Regions from separate parts of the Rhizobium sp. TAL182 genome, predicted to be linked through region 2. Evidence: riboswitches for the same ligand, from Rfam matches in the RefSeq annotation. Region 2 holds a riboswitch; each other region holds the start of a gene.
The links. A riboswitch is a leader RNA that binds a small molecule or an ion and turns the genes downstream of it on or off. The one in region 2 is predicted to bind cobalamin.
Positions count from the first base shown of each region.

Region 1: another riboswitch for cobalamin. It lies ahead of cobU (bifunctional adenosylcobinamide kinase/adenosylcobinamide-phosphate guanylyltransferase); the one in region 2 lies ahead of bluB (5,6-dimethylbenzimidazole synthase).
Region 3: another riboswitch for cobalamin. It lies ahead of nrdH (glutaredoxin-like protein NrdH); the one in region 2 lies ahead of bluB (5,6-dimethylbenzimidazole synthase).
Region 4: another riboswitch for cobalamin. It lies ahead of Tal182_RS18760 (CbtB domain-containing protein); the one in region 2 lies ahead of bluB (5,6-dimethylbenzimidazole synthase).

Region 1 is NZ_CP021024.1:2,684,608-2,688,736, reverse strand. It holds gene Tal182_RS13490 (adenylate/guanylate cyclase domain-containing protein) at 1-688, shown strand, start outside; gene Tal182_RS13485 (chloride channel protein) at 696-2,486, opposite strand; cobalamin riboswitch at 2,713-3,111, shown strand; gene cobU (bifunctional adenosylcobinamide kinase/adenosylcobinamide-phosphate guanylyltransferase) at 3,302-3,811, shown strand; gene cobW (cobalamin biosynthesis protein CobW) at 3,818-4,129, shown strand, end outside.
Region 2 is NZ_CP021024.1:2,551,080-2,555,208, forward strand. It holds gene Tal182_RS12810 (DUF2865 domain-containing protein) at 1-624, shown strand, start outside; gene bluB (5,6-dimethylbenzimidazole synthase) at 628-1,317, opposite strand; cobalamin riboswitch at 1,359-1,545, opposite strand; gene Tal182_RS12820 (3-deoxy-7-phosphoheptulonate synthase) at 1,922-2,986, shown strand; gene Tal182_RS12825 (TolB family protein) at 2,983-3,810, opposite strand; gene Tal182_RS12830 (NAD+ synthase) at 3,837-4,129, opposite strand, start outside.
Region 3 is NZ_CP021024.1:4,060,936-4,065,064, forward strand. It holds gene nrdE (class 1b ribonucleoside-diphosphate reductase subunit alpha) at 1-1,434, opposite strand, end outside; gene nrdI (class Ib ribonucleoside-diphosphate reductase assembly flavoprotein NrdI) at 1,413-1,826, opposite strand; gene nrdH (glutaredoxin-like protein NrdH) at 1,840-2,061, opposite strand; cobalamin riboswitch at 2,323-2,549, opposite strand; gene Tal182_RS20225 (heavy metal translocating P-type ATPase) at 2,960-4,129, opposite strand, start outside.
Region 4 is NZ_CP021024.1:3,733,553-3,737,681, reverse strand. It holds gene Tal182_RS18765 (histidine phosphatase family protein) at 227-781, opposite strand; cobalamin riboswitch at 838-988, shown strand; gene Tal182_RS18760 (CbtB domain-containing protein) at 1,014-1,223, shown strand; gene Tal182_RS18755 (CbtA family protein) at 1,337-2,071, shown strand; gene Tal182_RS18750 (hypothetical protein) at 2,125-2,694, shown strand; gene Tal182_RS18745 (sulfite oxidase-like oxidoreductase) at 2,679-3,341, opposite strand; gene Tal182_RS18740 (sensor histidine kinase) at 3,532-4,129, shown strand, end outside.

The DNA.
Region 1 (4,129 bases), 130 kb from region 2:
GCTGGGGCTTGCCGCTTACCGTGTCGCGGTTTCCAAGACCGCGACCGATATCCTCGCCGTCTATACCGGCGCCAGGACGAGCGCGCGCATCCTTGCCGGTGAAACCCGCAGGGGAATGGGCGGCTCCATCGATGCCGCCATCCTGCTTGCCGACCTCCGCAACTTCACGGCGCTGACCGAGGCCTATCAGCCGGGGGAGATCGTCGGCCTTCTCAACGAGCACTTCGAACTGATCGACCGGCACGTCGAGGAGAATTCCGGCGAGATCCTCAAGTTCATGGGCGATAGCGTGCTGGCAATCTTTCCGACGGACACCGAGGATCCGCAAATGGCTTGCAAAGCCGCATTGGCTTCGGCGCAGAACCTGCTGAGGGCAAACGAGGAGCTCAATCGCGAACGGACGCTGAATGGTGGCCCCGATATCGGGATTGATGTCGTCTTGCATCTCGGCGAGGTTTTTTACGGAAATGTCGGTGCCCAAGGCCGGCTGGACTTCACCGTGATCGGCAGGGCCGTCAACGAGGCTTCGCGGCTTGAAAAGCTATGCGGAGCGCTTGAGCAGCCGCTGCTGCTGTCGGAGAGCTTCGCAGCGACCTGCGCCGTGCCCTGCGACTATCTCGGGTCTTTCGAGCTGCGTGGCGTTTCCAAGAGAGTCGACGTCTTCAGGCTTGCCGGCGCCGCTTCTTAAGGCTCGCTCAAATCTCGCCCGACACCTCGCGGCGGCGGCGGTCGAGTTCTTCGCTGTAGCGGCGCAGCGTGTGGCTTTCGCTGAGTTGTCCCACCACCTTGCGCTCGATCAGATTGTTGACGACGGCGAGCGCTTCGCTTTCGCTCTTGTCGAAGATCGCCGCCGCCTGCTTGGCATTCATCTGCGGCTGCAGGAAATCATTGCGGTAGCGGACGAAATCGGCAAGCATCTGGCTCTCGTCCTGGGCGTCGGTCGGGTTGGCGTAGATCTCAGGCACCAGCACGAGACCGGCATATTTGTCGTTCTCCTCGACGAGAATGACGCGTTGGGTTGAGCCGATCGGGAAGGTCTTCTTGAACTCCTCCAGCGAAGTATCAGCCCTTGCCGTTTTCACGTCGGCGCGCATCAGCTTGTTCACCGTCAGATTGCGGATCCAGCCAACGTCGTGGGCGCTGCGGATGCTTTCGCCGCGCAGGTGGAAGCGCCATGTGGCAAAGGAGTAGCCGAAGGTCGAGCGCACGACGAGCGAGGAGGTGATGACGGCGGCAAGAACCAGTGCCGTGATCGGAAAATCACCGGTGATTTCGAGCGCCAGGAAGGTCATCGTCAGCGGCCCGCCAATGACGGCGACCGACAGGGAACTCATCCCGACCACGGCATAAATGACTGGCGTCAATGTCGCATCGGCGAAATAGGGAGCGCAATAAGCAAAGAGCTTGCCGAGCAGGGCGCCCATGAACAGCGAGGCGAAAAACAGCCCGCCCCTGAAACCGGAGCCGATCGAGATCGCCGAGGCAAGGGATTTCAGGAGGAAGAGACCGATCAGCGCCGGGATCGCCACGTCGCGGGACAAGTTGAGATGCAGCGCGCCGTGGCCGGCCGACAGAACCTGGGGGGAGATCATGGCGAGAAGCCCGACGATGATGCCGCCGAGCGCCGGGCGAAAGGGCGGGGCGATCGAGCTCTTGCGCGCCACCTCCTCGATGAAGGCTACGCCCTGCATGAGGAGAATGCCAACGCCGGCGCAGAAGACGCCGAGCAGCAGCGCCGGGATATAATCGGCCGGCACGACCGAGCCGAAGCTGCCGATATCGATGGTGAAATCGCCCTCGGCAAGCAACCTTGCGATGAGGGTTGAAACGAGGGCGGAGACGACGACCGGGGTCAACGACACGATGGTATAGGTGCCGATGATCAGCTCGAAGGCGTAGAAGGCGCCCGTCAGCGGCGCGTTGAAGGCGGCGGCGATGGCGCCGGCCGCGCCGCAACCGACGAGGATGCGCAGGTCCGAGCGGCGCAGCTGCAGCTTGAGGCCGAATTTGGAGGCGATGCCCGCGGCGAGCTGGGTATAGCCGGCCTCCAGGCCGACGGAGGCGCCGAAGCCGTTGGAGATCAGGTTCTGTACGGCAACGATGATGCTATCGGTCAGGGAGAGGCGGCCGCCATGCAGTGCGTTCGCCTCGATCGGGTCGACCATTGGTTTCTTGCGCCGTTTGGCGAGGACCAGGAGCAGTAGGCCGAGCAGGGCGCCACCGATGACGGGGGCGGTGAGCAGCAGCATCTTGTCCTCGATGGCAGACGCGCTCAGCCTGTCGCTGTCGGCGATGCCGAAAACAAGCTGGTGCAGCTGGTTGGAGACATAGCTCATGCCGGTCACGGCAAGGCCCGAAGCGATGCCGACGATGGCGCCTGTCAGCGACAGGCCAACTTCGCTGCGGCGCGTCAGCGCACGCAGCCGCCCCGGATCGAAGAAAACACGCAGCGTTCGCAGGCGCCGCCGATCCAATTTCATAAGCATGGCTAGACAACTAGGCGAGGAGAGGCCGGGTCAAGAGCGGAGGTGCGGTTGCCTTGCAATGCAATTGCGGCGAAAACCCGACCGGCGGGTCAAATATTTATTACGTAAGCATCTGATAAAAGACGATATTTCCGGTAGAGTCAGTGGTGTTGGTTGGCCTTTCGCGCAGCGTTGCGGGAAGGTGTTTGCGAAGGTCGGTTGACTTCACCCGCCGGCTTGCCTAACCATCCGAGGAATAACGGATGGTTCCGGATCGGCATTTCGCCTTCCGGATGAAAAGGGAATGTGACGGGGCGGACCCACATCGGGCGCCTTCATCACAGCCGACCCCGCGACTGTAGAGCGGTCAGGGTCTTCCATCCGGCATCGAAACCTTTCGGCTGGCGGGCTGCAATCGTGCAGGCGGGTGGGATGGGCGACATGCCGGAAAAGCCACTGGAAATGCACGGTGATCAACCGGGGTCGGACGCCTCTATCTCTACGAATCGTCCACCTTTTCACCGAGGCAGCCGGGAAGGCGAGGCAGATCCGCTGGCACGATCAGGGGCGACCGGGCTTCCGGTTCGCCCCTGATCGCCGCCGATAACCGCGAGCCAGAAGACCTACCTTCCGTGCCGGGCGAAAAGCCCAACCCTGGGCAAGAGACCCGCTGCCAGCACGGAGGTTGTTTTGGCTGAGCGAACGAATTCAGTGCCGCCTGCGGTGGTGCGATACAGTGGCCGCGGTGCGGTGATTTCGGCCGCTTATGTCGAGTATGCGGGTGTCACAGCCTCGACGGCTAACGGCCACATCTTCTCTCCGAAGGCCGCTTCAGTATGACCACCACCCTCATCCTCGGCGGCGCACGCTCCGGCAAATCCCGTTTTGCCGAAAATCTCGTTATGGCAAGCGGCCTCGAGCGCCACTACCTCGCCACCGGCCGTGCCTGGGACGAGGAGATGCGGACGCGTATTGCCCAGCACAAGGCCGATCGCGGCCCCTCCTGGACGACGCATGAGGAGCCCCTCGATCTCGTCGAGAAGCTTACCGCCATCGACGGCGAGAGGCGCATTGTGCTGATCGACTGCCTGACGCTCTGGGTGACCAATCTGATAATGGAGGAGCGAGATATCCCAGCGGAGTTTACGGCGCTCGCCGATTTCCTGCCTAGCACCAGGGCGCGGATCGTCGTTGTTTCCAACGAGGTTGGCCTCGGCATCGTGCCTGACAATCGAATGGCGCGCGATTTTCGCGATCATGCCGGACGGCTGCACCAAATAATCGCGGCGAAGGCCGACGAAGTCTATTTCATCGCGGCCGGTCTGCCGTTGAAAATGAAGGGTTGAAGTTCCATGAACCAGCAGAAAATCCCCGCAACCGTCATCACCGGCTTCCTCGGCGCCGGCAAGACGACGATGATCCGCAACCTGCTCACCAATGCCGGCGGCAAAAAGATTGCGCTTATCATCAACGAGTTCGGCGATCTCGGTGTCGATGGCGAGGTGCTGAAGGGCTGCGGCGCGGAGAATTGCAGCGAGGACGATATCATCGAACTCACCAATGGCTGCATCTGCTGCACCGTCGCCGACGATTTCATCCCAACGATGACGAAGCTTCTGGAGCGCGAACAGCGGCCCGACCATATCGTCATCGAAACCTCCGGC
Region 2 (4,129 bases):
CAGGCGATGCGCACCGACACATTCATCCCGCTCGGCGGCGGTGAAGAGGCCGATCCGCGTTACGGCCTGCCGAGGACCGAAATGTTTTCGCCGGTCAGTACCATCTGCGTTCGCAGCTGCGACGGCGGCTTCTTCCCGATCAGTTCGAACACCACCTCGGTCGATTTCGGCCGCGATGCCCAGACCTGCGCCAAGATGTGCCCCGGCATCGAGACCGAGCTCTTTTATCGCGACGTGACCAGCACCGAAGCCTCGAACATGATTTCGGCCGCAACGGGTGCGCCCTATAGCGCCATGAAGAACGCCTTTGCCTACAAGAACCGCGCGCCTGGCGAAAAAAATTCCTGCGCCTGCAATCTCACCGCCTATTACGAGGAGATGCGCGGCAAGCAGGCCCTGAGCGAACCGCCGCAGCAGGGCTCGATCACGACGGTCCGCACCAATCCGCCGGCGAAAGATACCGCGGCAGCATCAGCCCCGCCGCAGCCATCCGTTCCCGAACGTCCCTACGACCCCACGCAGAACAAGGTCCGTCAGGTCGGCCCGCAATTCCTTGCCGGCGACCAGGGCTCGATCGACCTTGCCAATCCGGCAACGCCGGGCCCGCAACCACAACAGCAGTAATCGCTAAGGGTCGTTGCGTCCCCATCCATCATGGAACACGAGTTCCTCGAGCGGTAGCCGCTGCCGCCAACCTTTGACCGAGAGTTCCGGTTCATCATAAAGCCGGTCGACAAAGCCGGCACAGAGCCACGCGACCACCTCGATATGCTCGGGTATGCCGAGAATTGTTTTCAGGTCGCCTTCACGAAAGATGCTGACCCAGCCGATGCCGACCCCTTCGGCGCGGGCCGCAAGCCAGAGATTCTGGATTGCGCAAACGGTCGAATAGGAATCCATCCGCGGATTGTGCGTCCGTCCCAGCACCACGCTGCCGCCGCGGGTGGGATCGCAGGTCACGCATATGCCGAGCGACGCCTCCACGATGCCTTCGAGCTTCAGGGAGCGGTACGCCTGCCGCCGTTCGCCGTCGAACATCAGTGCCGCCTCTTCGTTGGCCTTTGCAAAAGCGTCCCGGACACGCGCGCGCACGGATTCGCTTTTCACCAGGATGAAGTTCCACGGCTGCATGAAGCCGACGGAGGGAGCGTGATGGGCGGCCATCAGAAGCCGCGCCACGACATCGTCCGGCAACGGATCGGGCAGGAACTGGCTGCGCACGTCGCGTCGGGTCAGGATCGCGTGATACACGGCCTCGCGTTCGGCCGGAGAAAAACCGGATGCCTCCGACAGGGCATCCTCAACAAAGGGTCGCATCGTCAAATCCCCAACAACGCAACCGCCCGCCGTCCGCGCGGGTTGGGTCTATCTTGCCAGGCCGGTCTTCTGACTTGGCGTCATCCGTCTGCCGCAGCCTTCCCGGCAAAAGCCAGTGGCATGATGAAGCGGCGGGCGTCGGCCTTACAGCGTTGGGCACGTTCCGGTCTTGCACCGGATTCCCGATTCTCCCGCGTGAAAGCGGGCACCTGACGAGGTATCTATTTCAGGAAAGCGCTTCGCGGGCAAGCGGAGGCAGCCGAGCCCGATGAGGCCGTTAGGCAAACAGCGATTTTTCCGCCTGACGTGCCGGTGAACAGGCGGCGGCTGGTCACGACCACGCTCGCAAACGCATTGGAGACTGCTGCACGCCCAAGCCCTCTTTCAGGCCGCAGATTCTGCGTGACAACGGAAGGCCGCCACGCTAAATACGCCGCATGTCGATCACTTCTGTCTACGCCTCGCGATTTTATTGGTACCGCTGCTCCCAGCGGATGCGGGCCCGTGCGTAACTGAATTCGACGCGACGACCACCCGAACAGCCGCTAGTCTACCTGGCGGCTTTTTTTGTTTCCGCACGGTATGACAAAACAGGAGCCACACCGTGCCCGATACCATTGATGATCTGCGTATCCTCGAAATCACCCCGCTGACCAAACCCGCAGATATCATCGCGGAAATCCCCCGAACCGTTGCCGTCAGCGAGACGGTGACCAGCAACCGTCATGCGATCCATCAGATCCTCGAGGGAGAAGACGACCGCCTGATCGTCGTCATCGGCCCCTGCTCCATCCACGATCCTGCTGCAGCACTCGAATATGCCGAGCGCTTAGCGGAACAGCGGCAGCGCCTCTCCAGCGATCTCGAAGTAGTCATGCGCGTCTATTTCGAAAAGCCCCGCACCACGGTCGGCTGGAAGGGTCTGATGAACGACCCGCATCTCGACGGCAGCTACCGCATCGAGGAAGGGCTTCGCATTGCCAGGCGCCTGCTGCTCGACATCAACGCAATGGGCCTGCCCGCTGGCGTTGAATTCCTCGAGACGATCACGCCGCAATACATTGCCGACCTTGTCAGCTGGGGTGCGATCGGCGCGCGTACGACCGAAAGCCAGATCCATCGCCAGCTCGCCTCCGGCCTCTCCTGCCCGATCGGCTTCAAGAACGGCACCGACGGCGGCGTCCGTGTCGCGCTCGACGCCATCCTGGCCGCATCGCAGCCGCATCACTTCCCGGCCGTCACCAAGGACGGACAGGCGGCAATCGCCTCGACAAAGGGCAATGAGGACTGCCACATCATTCTGCGCGGCGGCAAGCGGCCGAATTACGAGGCGGCCGATGTCGAAGCCGTCACAGCGGAATGCCTTAAACTCGGCGTCGCCCCGCGCATCCTCATCGACGCCAGCCATGCCAACAGCGGCAAAGACCCGATGAACCAGCCGCTCGTCGTCCATTCCGTGGCCTCGCAGATCGCCGCCGGAAACTATCATATCAAGGGCATGATGGTGGAAAGCAACCTCGTCGCCGGCCGCCAGGATCTCGTTCCCGGCAAGCCGCTGGTCTACGGCCAGTCTATCACCGATGGCTGCATCGACTGGAACATGTCGGTGACGGTATTGGAAGACCTGGCGAAAGCCGCTGGCGCGCGGCGCAAGGCGGCAGCGGCTTAATCAGCCGGGAAATAGCGCACATAAGCGAATTCTTCGCCATCAGGAGACCAGCAGGGCACATTGATCGTGCCCTGCCCACCGAAAAGTTCGAACAGCGTTTTCAGGTTGCCGCCATCCATGTCCATCAGCCGCAGCCGCACGTCGAGATCGCGCGGATGATCGAAAACCGAGGGGTCATAGGACAGGATCAGCACCTTGTCATTTTTCGGTGACGGATGGGCGAACCAATTGCCCTGATTGTCCGAGGTCACCTGCTCGAGGCCCGTGCCGTCGGGGTGGATACGCCAGATCTGCATCAGCCCGGTGCGGCTGGAATTGAAGTAGATCCATTGTCCGTCGGCCGAATAATCCGGTCCATCGTTGCGGCCTTCGCCATGCGTCAGCCGCGTCTCGGCGCCGCCGTCAACGGAAATGGTATAGATGTCAAAGAGATCGTCGCGGATGCCGCAATAAGCGAGCTGACGCCCGTCCGGCGACCAACCATGCCAGTAGGAGGGGTGGTTTTCAGTGACGAGCCGCGGCGTGCCGCCTTCGATCGGCAGGATATAAATGGCCGACTTGCCGAATTCGGTCTTGTCCGAGATGACGATTTCGGTGCCATCAGGTGAAATGCCGTGATCATTGTTGCAATTGACGGCAAAGCCCGTATCGACCCTGACCACCTCGCCGCCATCGAGCGGCAGCCGGAAGAGCAGCCCGTCGCCGTTGAGCAGCAGGTAGGAACCATCAGGCGAGAAGTTCGGCGCTTCCACCAGCCTGTCCGTTTGCCAGACCTCGCGAGCCCTGCCCGTCCCGACATTGTAGATCTCGACCGAGCTGCGCATATTGCCTCCCTGACATGTCGATTGGGTCAGCGATCCCGGAATCGATTGGTAATCGGATAGCGCCGGTCGCGGCCGAAATTCTTCTTGGTAATCTTCACGCCCGGCGCCGATTGCCGGCGCTTATATTCGGCGAGATAGAGCAGATGCTCGACCCGGTGAACGGTCGCTACGTCATGGCCGCGCGCGACGATCTCCTCAACAGCCATTTCCTTCTCCACCAGGCACTCGAGAATATCGTCGAGAACGGGATAAGGCGGCAGCGAATCCTGATCCTTTTGATCGGGACGCAGCTCGGCCGATGGTGCCTTGTCGATGATAT
Region 3 (4,129 bases), 1.5 Mb from region 2:
GCCGAGCCCGATCGCATGGCTCTCGTCATTGCCCTTCTCGATCGACGGAACCGAGGAGATATGACTCATGTCGGAGACCGCCGTCAGCGCCCGGATCGAGGTCTCGATCGTCTTGCCGAAATCGGCTGAATCCATCGCCGCCGCAATGTTCAGCGAACCGAGATTGCAGGAAATATCCTTGCCGAGATCCCTATAGGAGAGATCATCGTTATATTGGCTCGCCTCGCTCACCTGCAGGATCTCCGAGCAGAGATTGCTCATGGAGATGCGCCCGGCCACCGGGTTCGCCCGATTCACCGTGTCCTCGAACATGATGTAGGGATAACCGCTTTCGAACTGGATTTCGGCGATCACCTGGAAGAATTCGCGCGCCTTGATCTTCTTCTTCGAAATACGGGCGTCCGTCACCATCTCCCGGTACTTTTCCGTCACCGAAATCTCGGTGAAGGGCACACCATAGACGCGTTCCACGTCGTAGGGCGAGAATAGGTACATGTCCTCATTGTTCCTGGCGAGTTCGAAGGTGATGTCGGGCACGACGACGCCGAGCGACAGTGTCTTGATGCGGATTTTCTCGTCGGCATTTTCGCGCTTGGTGTCGAGAAAGCGAATGATGTCGGGATGATGGGCGTTGAGATAAACCGCGCCCGCCCCCTGGCGCGCACCGAGCTGGTTGGCATAGGAGAAGCTGTCTTCGAGCAGCTTCATCACCGGGATGATGCCGGAGGACTGGTTCTCGATCTGCTTGATCGGCGCACCGGCCTCCCGTATGTTCGTCAGCGACAAAGCCACGCCGCCACCGCGCTTCGACAATTGCAGCGCCGAATTGATCGACCGGCCGATCGATTCCATATTGTCTTCGACGCGCAACAGGAAACAGGAGACCAGTTCGCCGCGCTGCTTCTTGCCGGCATTGAGAAAGGTCGGCGTCGCCGGCTGGAAACGGCCGGATATGATCTCGTCGACCATGTCGCGGGCAAGGGCCTCGTCGCCCCGCGCCAAAGTCAGCGCCACCATGCAGATGCGGTCTTCGTAGCGCTCGAGATAACGTTTTCCGTCGAAGGTCTTCAGCGTGTAGCTGGTGTAATATTTGAAAGCGCCGAGGAAAGTGGGAAAACGGAATTTCCTGGCATAGGCCTGATCGAAAAGGTCGCGGACAAAATTGAAGGAATATTGGTCGAGCACCTCCTGCTCGTAATAGCCCTCAGTGACGAGGTAATCGAGCTTTTCTCGAAGATTGTGAAAAAACACGGTGTTCTGGTTCACATGCTGCAGGAAATATTGCCTGGCCGCCATGCGATCCTTGTCGAGTTGGATCTTGCCGTCATCGTCATAGAGGTTCAGCATCGCGTTCAGCGCGTGATAATCGAGCGTTTCAGCCGCCTTCAGCGGTTTTGCGCCCGCATCCCGCGTCAGATTTGTTCCCGTGTCCAAAATCGTCCCATCCCGTCTTTGACATTGGCGACATCCTCGGCCGTTCCCAGAAGCTCGAACCTGTAGAGATACGGCACCTGGCACTTCTTCGAGATGACATCGCCGGCTAGCCCGTAGGTCTCGCCGAAATTGCTGTTGCCCGCGGCAATCACGCCGCGGATGTTGGAGCGGTTTTCCGCATCGTTGAGGAAGCGGATCACCGGCTTGGGCACGGCTCCCTTTACGATCCCGGGGCCGCCGTCGCCGCAATAGGTAGGCAAGATCAGCACATAAGGTTCGCGGATATGGATGTCCTCAGCGCCAAGGGGAATGCGCGCCGCGCGCAGCCCCAGCTTCTCGACGAAACGATGGGTATTTCCGGATCGGCTGGAATAATAGACGATCAGCCCCATCGCTTTTCTCAGCTCAGGAAAGCGCGCTGATCATGTCGGGTCGGAAACCCGCCCAATGCTGGCTGCCGGCAACCACGACCGGAACCTGCATGTAGCCCATGCCGCGCACACGATCGAGCGCTTCGGCATCCTGGGAAATATCGACGATTTCATAGTCCACGCCCAGGCGGTCGAGGGCGCGGTAGGTGGCAGTGCATTGGACGCAGGCCGGCTTGCTGTAAACGGTAACGCTCATCATGTTCCTCGTGATGTCAATGGATTCAGGACGCAGGGCTGGATCGGGCGCCGTACGGCGTCCGGGACAATGCTTGATAATGATGTGGCAAGGTTGGCGCTTTAAACGCCTGATATCATCCCTCGCAGGATGTGCGCGGGCGACGGCCTTGATGTTCTCGACATGACTTCAAACCCCGAAGTGCTCATGCGGACGTTCGGGGCAGCGCAACAGGCGCGGATCATTCCGCATTCGATCACGCGACCTTCCGTACACCCCGCCCGTGGACGTTTCGTTCAAGGCAGGTCTCCTGGCTCGCGGGTCAAAGCACTCTGCTCCAGCCTTCCCAAGGCATCATGCCTCAGTGACCTGAAATTGGGCAGTTGCTCGCCGCTTACAGTTGCGGGGGCAGCTCCGGCATCGCCGCGCCATGATGGCGCAACGCACCGTATTCCCGTCTTAGCCCTCGATCCTCACGAATCGAGGGAACCTCGAACACTAGATATAGTACGCGAATCCAAATTCACGTCAACGGATGGTTTGTGCATTGCGTTACGGCAGGTTTGAAATCGCTGTATTCCTGTGAAAAACAGGGATAACGAAAGCTTAACGAAAACAGGCTGTGGAGAAGGCCTCGACGTGAACCGGCCGGCAAGCTGCCTCCTAGGCTGCTGACAAAGCACTGCAACCCGCGACGTCATCCTCGGCCTTGTGCCGAGGATCTGCGCACGTCCAATTAAGCATCTGAAAATTAAACCGTTTTCCTGTCTAATAGTTGCGGTGGTTAGATGCTCGGCACAAGGCCGAGCATGACGGAGGAGACTTTGTCAGCAAACTGAGAGCCGGCAGATGGCCGGCTCCGCTATTTTCGATTCCCGGGGTAGGCCCGAATCGGCAGTCTTCCCACCGCCAGTCGGGTTCATACCTTTATCCGAAGCAATCGCAGCGCATTGATCGTCACCAGCACGGTGGCGCCGGTATCGGCGAGGATCGCCGGCCAGAGCCCGGTAATGCCGGCGATCGTGGTCACCAGAAAGAAAGCCTTCAGCCCGAGGGCGATGGTGATATTCTGCAAGATATTGCGCATCGTGCGCTTGGAAAGCGCGATCATCCGCGCCACGTCGCCGACGCGTCCGTGCAGCACGGCGGCATCGGCCGTCTCCAGCGCCACATCCGTGCCGCCACCCATGGCGATGCCGATATCGGCGGCAGCGAGCGCCGGCGCGTCGTTGATGCCGTCGCCGACCTTGGCGACAACGAAACCTTCGCGCTTCAATTCACCGACGACCCGCTGCTTGTCCTCGGGCATCATCTCGCCGCGCCAGTCGATGCCGAGCATGCCGGCGACGGCGGCCGCCGTCCGCTTGTTGTCGCCCGTCAGCATCATCGCCTTGACACCGGCCGATTTGAGCGCCGAGAGCCCCACTTCGGCATCCTCGCGCGGCTCGTCGCGCATGGCGATCAGGCCGGCCGCAGCGCCATTGACGAGCAGCACCGATACGCTCTTGCCCTCATCATTGAGCCCTGCAATACGCGCCTCCTGTTCCCCGTTGAGCGCCCCACGCTCGCGTGCGGCAGGCGGCGATAAGAGATCCACTGTCTCGCCGCCGACCTTGCCGGTGACCCCCTTGCCCGGCAGCGCTTCCAGTTCGAAGGCGGGCGGCACGGGCACGCCGTCCGCTTTGGCGCGGTGGAGAATCGCCAGTGCCAGCGGATGGCTGGAGCCCTGCTCGAGCACAGCCGCGCGCGACAGGAGCTGCGCCTCGCTCAATCCGAAGGAAAGGATGTCGGTGACCCGAGGCTTGCCTTCCGTCAGCGTGCCCGTCTTGTCGAAGGCGACCATCGTCACCTTGCCGAGCGTCTCCAGGACCGCTCCGCCCTTCATCAGCAGCCCGCGCCGTGCGCCCGCCGACAGCGAAGCGGCGATCGCCGCCGGCGTCGAGATGACGAGGGCGCAGGGGCAGCCGATCAGCAGGATGGCAAGGCCTTTGTAGATCCATTCACTCCACGCGCCGCCGAAAAACAGCGGCGGAATGACCGCGACCAGTGCGGCGACGACGACGACACCTGGCGTGTAGTAGCGCGAAAA
Region 4 (4,129 bases), 1.2 Mb from region 2:
TTTTCGTGCTTCAGGCGGTGACGATCAGCAGCGGAACGCTGAGGATGAGACCGGCCAAAACCGTGAACGTCGCGACGCGCATCAACCGCAGGCGCCGTGTACGCTCTCCACTCCAATCATATGTCATTCTTCCATCTCCTTGGGACAAGGAAGTAGTCCCCGCAAAACCGGGTTCAACAGGAATGACGCGATTTGCTTGTGTAAGGCTGGAGAAAATAAGGAATCTCTAATGCTGGAGGCGCAGAGACCAGCGGCTTCCGTTGCTGGTCATGCGAACGATGGCGAGTGGCTCGACGTCGCTCAGCCAGAAGGAGGAGGGCGGCGCCTGAAGCACATGCGCGACTGCAGCCCGGATGACGGCCGCGTGGCTAATGGCGATCACGTGACCGCTTTGGGCGGACTGGGCATCCATCCAGCCAGCGACGCGCTTTCGCAGGTCGAGAAGACTCTCGCCGCCGTGCGGGGCAACCCCCGGCTCGGTCATCCAGGCCATGAGATTTTCCGGCTCTTCCGCCTCAATCGCCTCGATCGATCTGCCAGCCCAGCGGCCATGGTCGCAATCTCGAAGCGACGGATCAATTTGCGCTTCGAGACGGAGCGCCTCAGCCGTCTGGCGGGCGCGCAAGGCGGGGCTTGTGACAATACGATCGGCGTAGGGCAGGGCGGCGATCCTGGCTGCTTCTTCCACGGCCTTTTCTTCCAGCGGTTCGTCGAGCGGAAACAGGGCCTTGCGGTTCGCCGCCGTCGCCCCGTGGCAGATCCAGGTGAGGCGCGTATTCACGGTTGTTCTGATCTCCGAGGACGGGGTGTGGACGGCCTTTGCGGGCTTCGTGAAGTTTCGTTGACAGTCTCTTCGGCGTGCAGATATAACCGTGCTGTTGCGGGTTTGGAAGCCGGTGGAAACCCGGCGCGGTCGCGCCACTGTGACCAGTGTGTCGAAAGCTCTTCACGCTGGAAGTCAGACCCTGCCGCACAACACTCTTTCGACTGAACGCGTCATTCCGGAGGAATACATGTCTGACACCACTTTCGCGCCCGTTGCGGCGCCGGCCCCGATCCCGGTTGGCGAGATCCTTCCCTGGGCGATCTTCGGCGGTCTGCTGATGCTCATCGTTCTTTATTTCGTCGGCACCGAGGAGGGCGCGATGGCGCTGTTCAACGGCATGTATGTGCACGAATTCGTGCATGACGGCCGCCATCTTCTCGGCTTTCCCTGCCACTAAGCGCATCGCGATCTTTCGGATTCGTTTCTCGCGCTTTAGGTCTTTGTTTTACGCATGTCGGTATCGCAAAACCGCTGCATACTTTGCGCGACATGCTTAGGGGGAATACTGACATGGTTGGAAAGCTCCTGCTTCGCGGCATGCTTGCGGGCCTGATTGCTGGCATGCTCGTTTTCGCTTTTGCGCATATCTTCGGCGAGCCGCTGGTCGATGCGGCAATCGCCTTCGAGGAGGCGAGCGCCCAGGCTGCGGGCGAAGCTGCCGAACCTGAAATCGTCAGCCGGGCCACGCAGGCCGGTCCCGGCCTTTTCACAGGCGTCATGGCCTACAGCATCGCCGTCGGCGGGCTTTTTTCGCTCGCCTTCGCCTTCGTGCACGGCCGCTTCAGCAGCCTATCGGCGCGCGGCACCTCGGCCGTCATCGCCATTGCCGCCTTCGTGGCGGTCGTTCTGGTTCCCGGCATCAAATATCCGGCCAACCCGCCGGCGGTCGGCAATCCCGATACGATCGGCGTCAGGACCGAACTATTCTTCCTGATGATCGTCGTTTCGCTCGCCTCGCTGGTTGCCGCGATCGCGCTGTCGCGCCGCCTTGGCGAGCGTTTCGGTCTCTGGAACGGCGCGATCATTGCCGGCATCGCCTATCTCGTCTTCATCGGCTCGGTTCTCTATCTGCTGCCGCCGATCAACGAGGTGCCGGAGAATTTCTCGGCGATGGTGCTCTGGCGGTTCCGCAGCACCACGCTCGGCATGCACGCGATCCTTTGGACAACGCTCGGTCTTGTTTTCGGAGTGCTGGCAGAAAGGCCTCTTGCCGCCAAAAGCGGACTGCTGCCGACGTTCCGGTGATGCGGCATATCGGCAGGCTTGCTTTTCTCGGTCTCATCGCGAGCCTATCGCCAATGTCTATCGGAAATGCCCTCGCCCATGGGAGCAGCTCTGGCGGCTCCCATGCCGGGCTCGATATTCCGGCAATTTCCCACGGCGAGATGGCGGTCATTTCGGAGTATCGCAGCAGCATCAGCACGCTGGCGTCACGGGCGGCCGATACGAACGAACCGTTCCGGCGTGTCCTGAACTACTCGGAAATCCAGTATTCCTATTGCCTCTGGGGACGGATGCCGGGCAGTGTGACGGACGAAGAGAGCCCGTTCAACGAATGCACCCATGCTTATCTAGCGGCGACCAAAGCCGTGCTGATGGCGATGCGTGAGATGCCGCGGGAGGCAACTGCGGCGGGCGAAATCATCTCGGCCATCGACGCCGAGATGGCGGGCCGCGGACTTGCCTTCATCACCTGCCAGTTCAGCGGCGAGGCGTTCAATACCGCTAATATCGTCAAGCCGAATTGGAGCAAGGTGCCGCTTCATCCTGCCAGCATGGTCTCACTGACGGGGTTGGCCGCTCTGTTCGGTCTTGCCGTTCTTGCACTACGCCGCTTCCTGCGGCCGAAGGCTCAGTCGTCGGAATAGCGCTGCTCGCGCCACGGATCACCATGCATATGGTATCCGTTCTTTTCCCAGAAGCCGGCCTCGTCGGCGGCGATCAGCTCGATGCGGCGCAGCCACTTGGCGCTTTTCCAGAAATAGAGATGAGGCACGACGAGCCGCATCGGCCCGCCATGCTCCGGTGTCAGCGGCAGGCCTTCCCAGGAGGTCGCCAGAATCGTATCCTCGGCGGCGAAATCGGCGAGCGGCAGATTGGTTGTATAGCCGTCGTAACTTGTCAGCATGACGAAGGCTGCTTCCGGCCTCGGCATGGCAAGGTCGAGCAGATCGCGCGTCGAAACGCCCTTCCATTTGTTATCGTAGCGCGACCAGGTGGTGACGCAGTGGATGTCGCTGATCCTGATGCTCTGCTCGATCGCCTGGAATTCGGTCCAGGTGAGGGTGAGTGTCGTTTCGACCAGGCCGCGTACTTCAAGCCGCCAGCTCTCGGTTGAAATGACCGGTTGCTGGCCGAGATCGAGCACCGGCCAGTTCTTGACGAGGTGCTGGCCGGGCGGCAGGCGCTCGGCCTCGGGACGGCTGATGCGGCCGGTCAGGAACTTGCCCTCGGATGCCCAGCGGCGCTTGGAGCTGGTGAGCTTGCTATCGGCGGGCGTCTGATCATCGCTCATGAATGGGTCTCCTTGCGGTGCAGCAAATAGGACATCCGTTCCTGCCGAGTGTCAAGTTTCGGCGAGCCCTTGGAAATCCTCGCTTGCCTCATTAAACTGAGCCGTCGGGCATGCCTTGCTGGGGAGTGAAGGCAGAAGGGAGGAGCCGGATCTGTCTTCGAGATATCGTGCCATCGCGGCGTTGTTACTGGTGCCGCTCGTCACTTTCGCCTTCTTCACCTATGGAAGTGCGATTGCGACGCGCGCCTATATGCAGGAGGCTTCAGCCCAGGCGGGAACGGCGCTGCGCCTAGCCGTCTCGGCACTCAGCGGCCACCTCAACCGCTACGAGGCGCTGCCGGCGCTGATCGCCGATCACGACGATATCAAGGAACTGGTCAGCGCGCCCGAGGACATGGCGCTTCGCGATGCGGCCAATCTCTATCTCAAGGAAATCAATGGGCTTTTGAAATCCTCCGACATCTATGTGGTGAAGCCGGACGGGGAGACGATCGCGGCGAGCAATTACGATGGCCCGGGGAGCTTCGTCGGCCAGAATTTCAACTACCGGCCCTATTTCCAGGAAGCCATCGAAGGCCGGCAGGCGCGGTTTTATGCTCTCGGCACCACGTCGCTAAAGCGCGGCTACTATTTCTCTGCTCCGATCAGGGTCGGTGCGGATATTCGCGGTGTCATTGTCTTCAAGGTCGATATCGACATGATCGAATCTTCCTGGAGCGGCGGCGAATACAAGATCTTCGTCTCCGATCCCGAGGGCATCATCTTCATGTCCGGCAGCCCGGAATGGC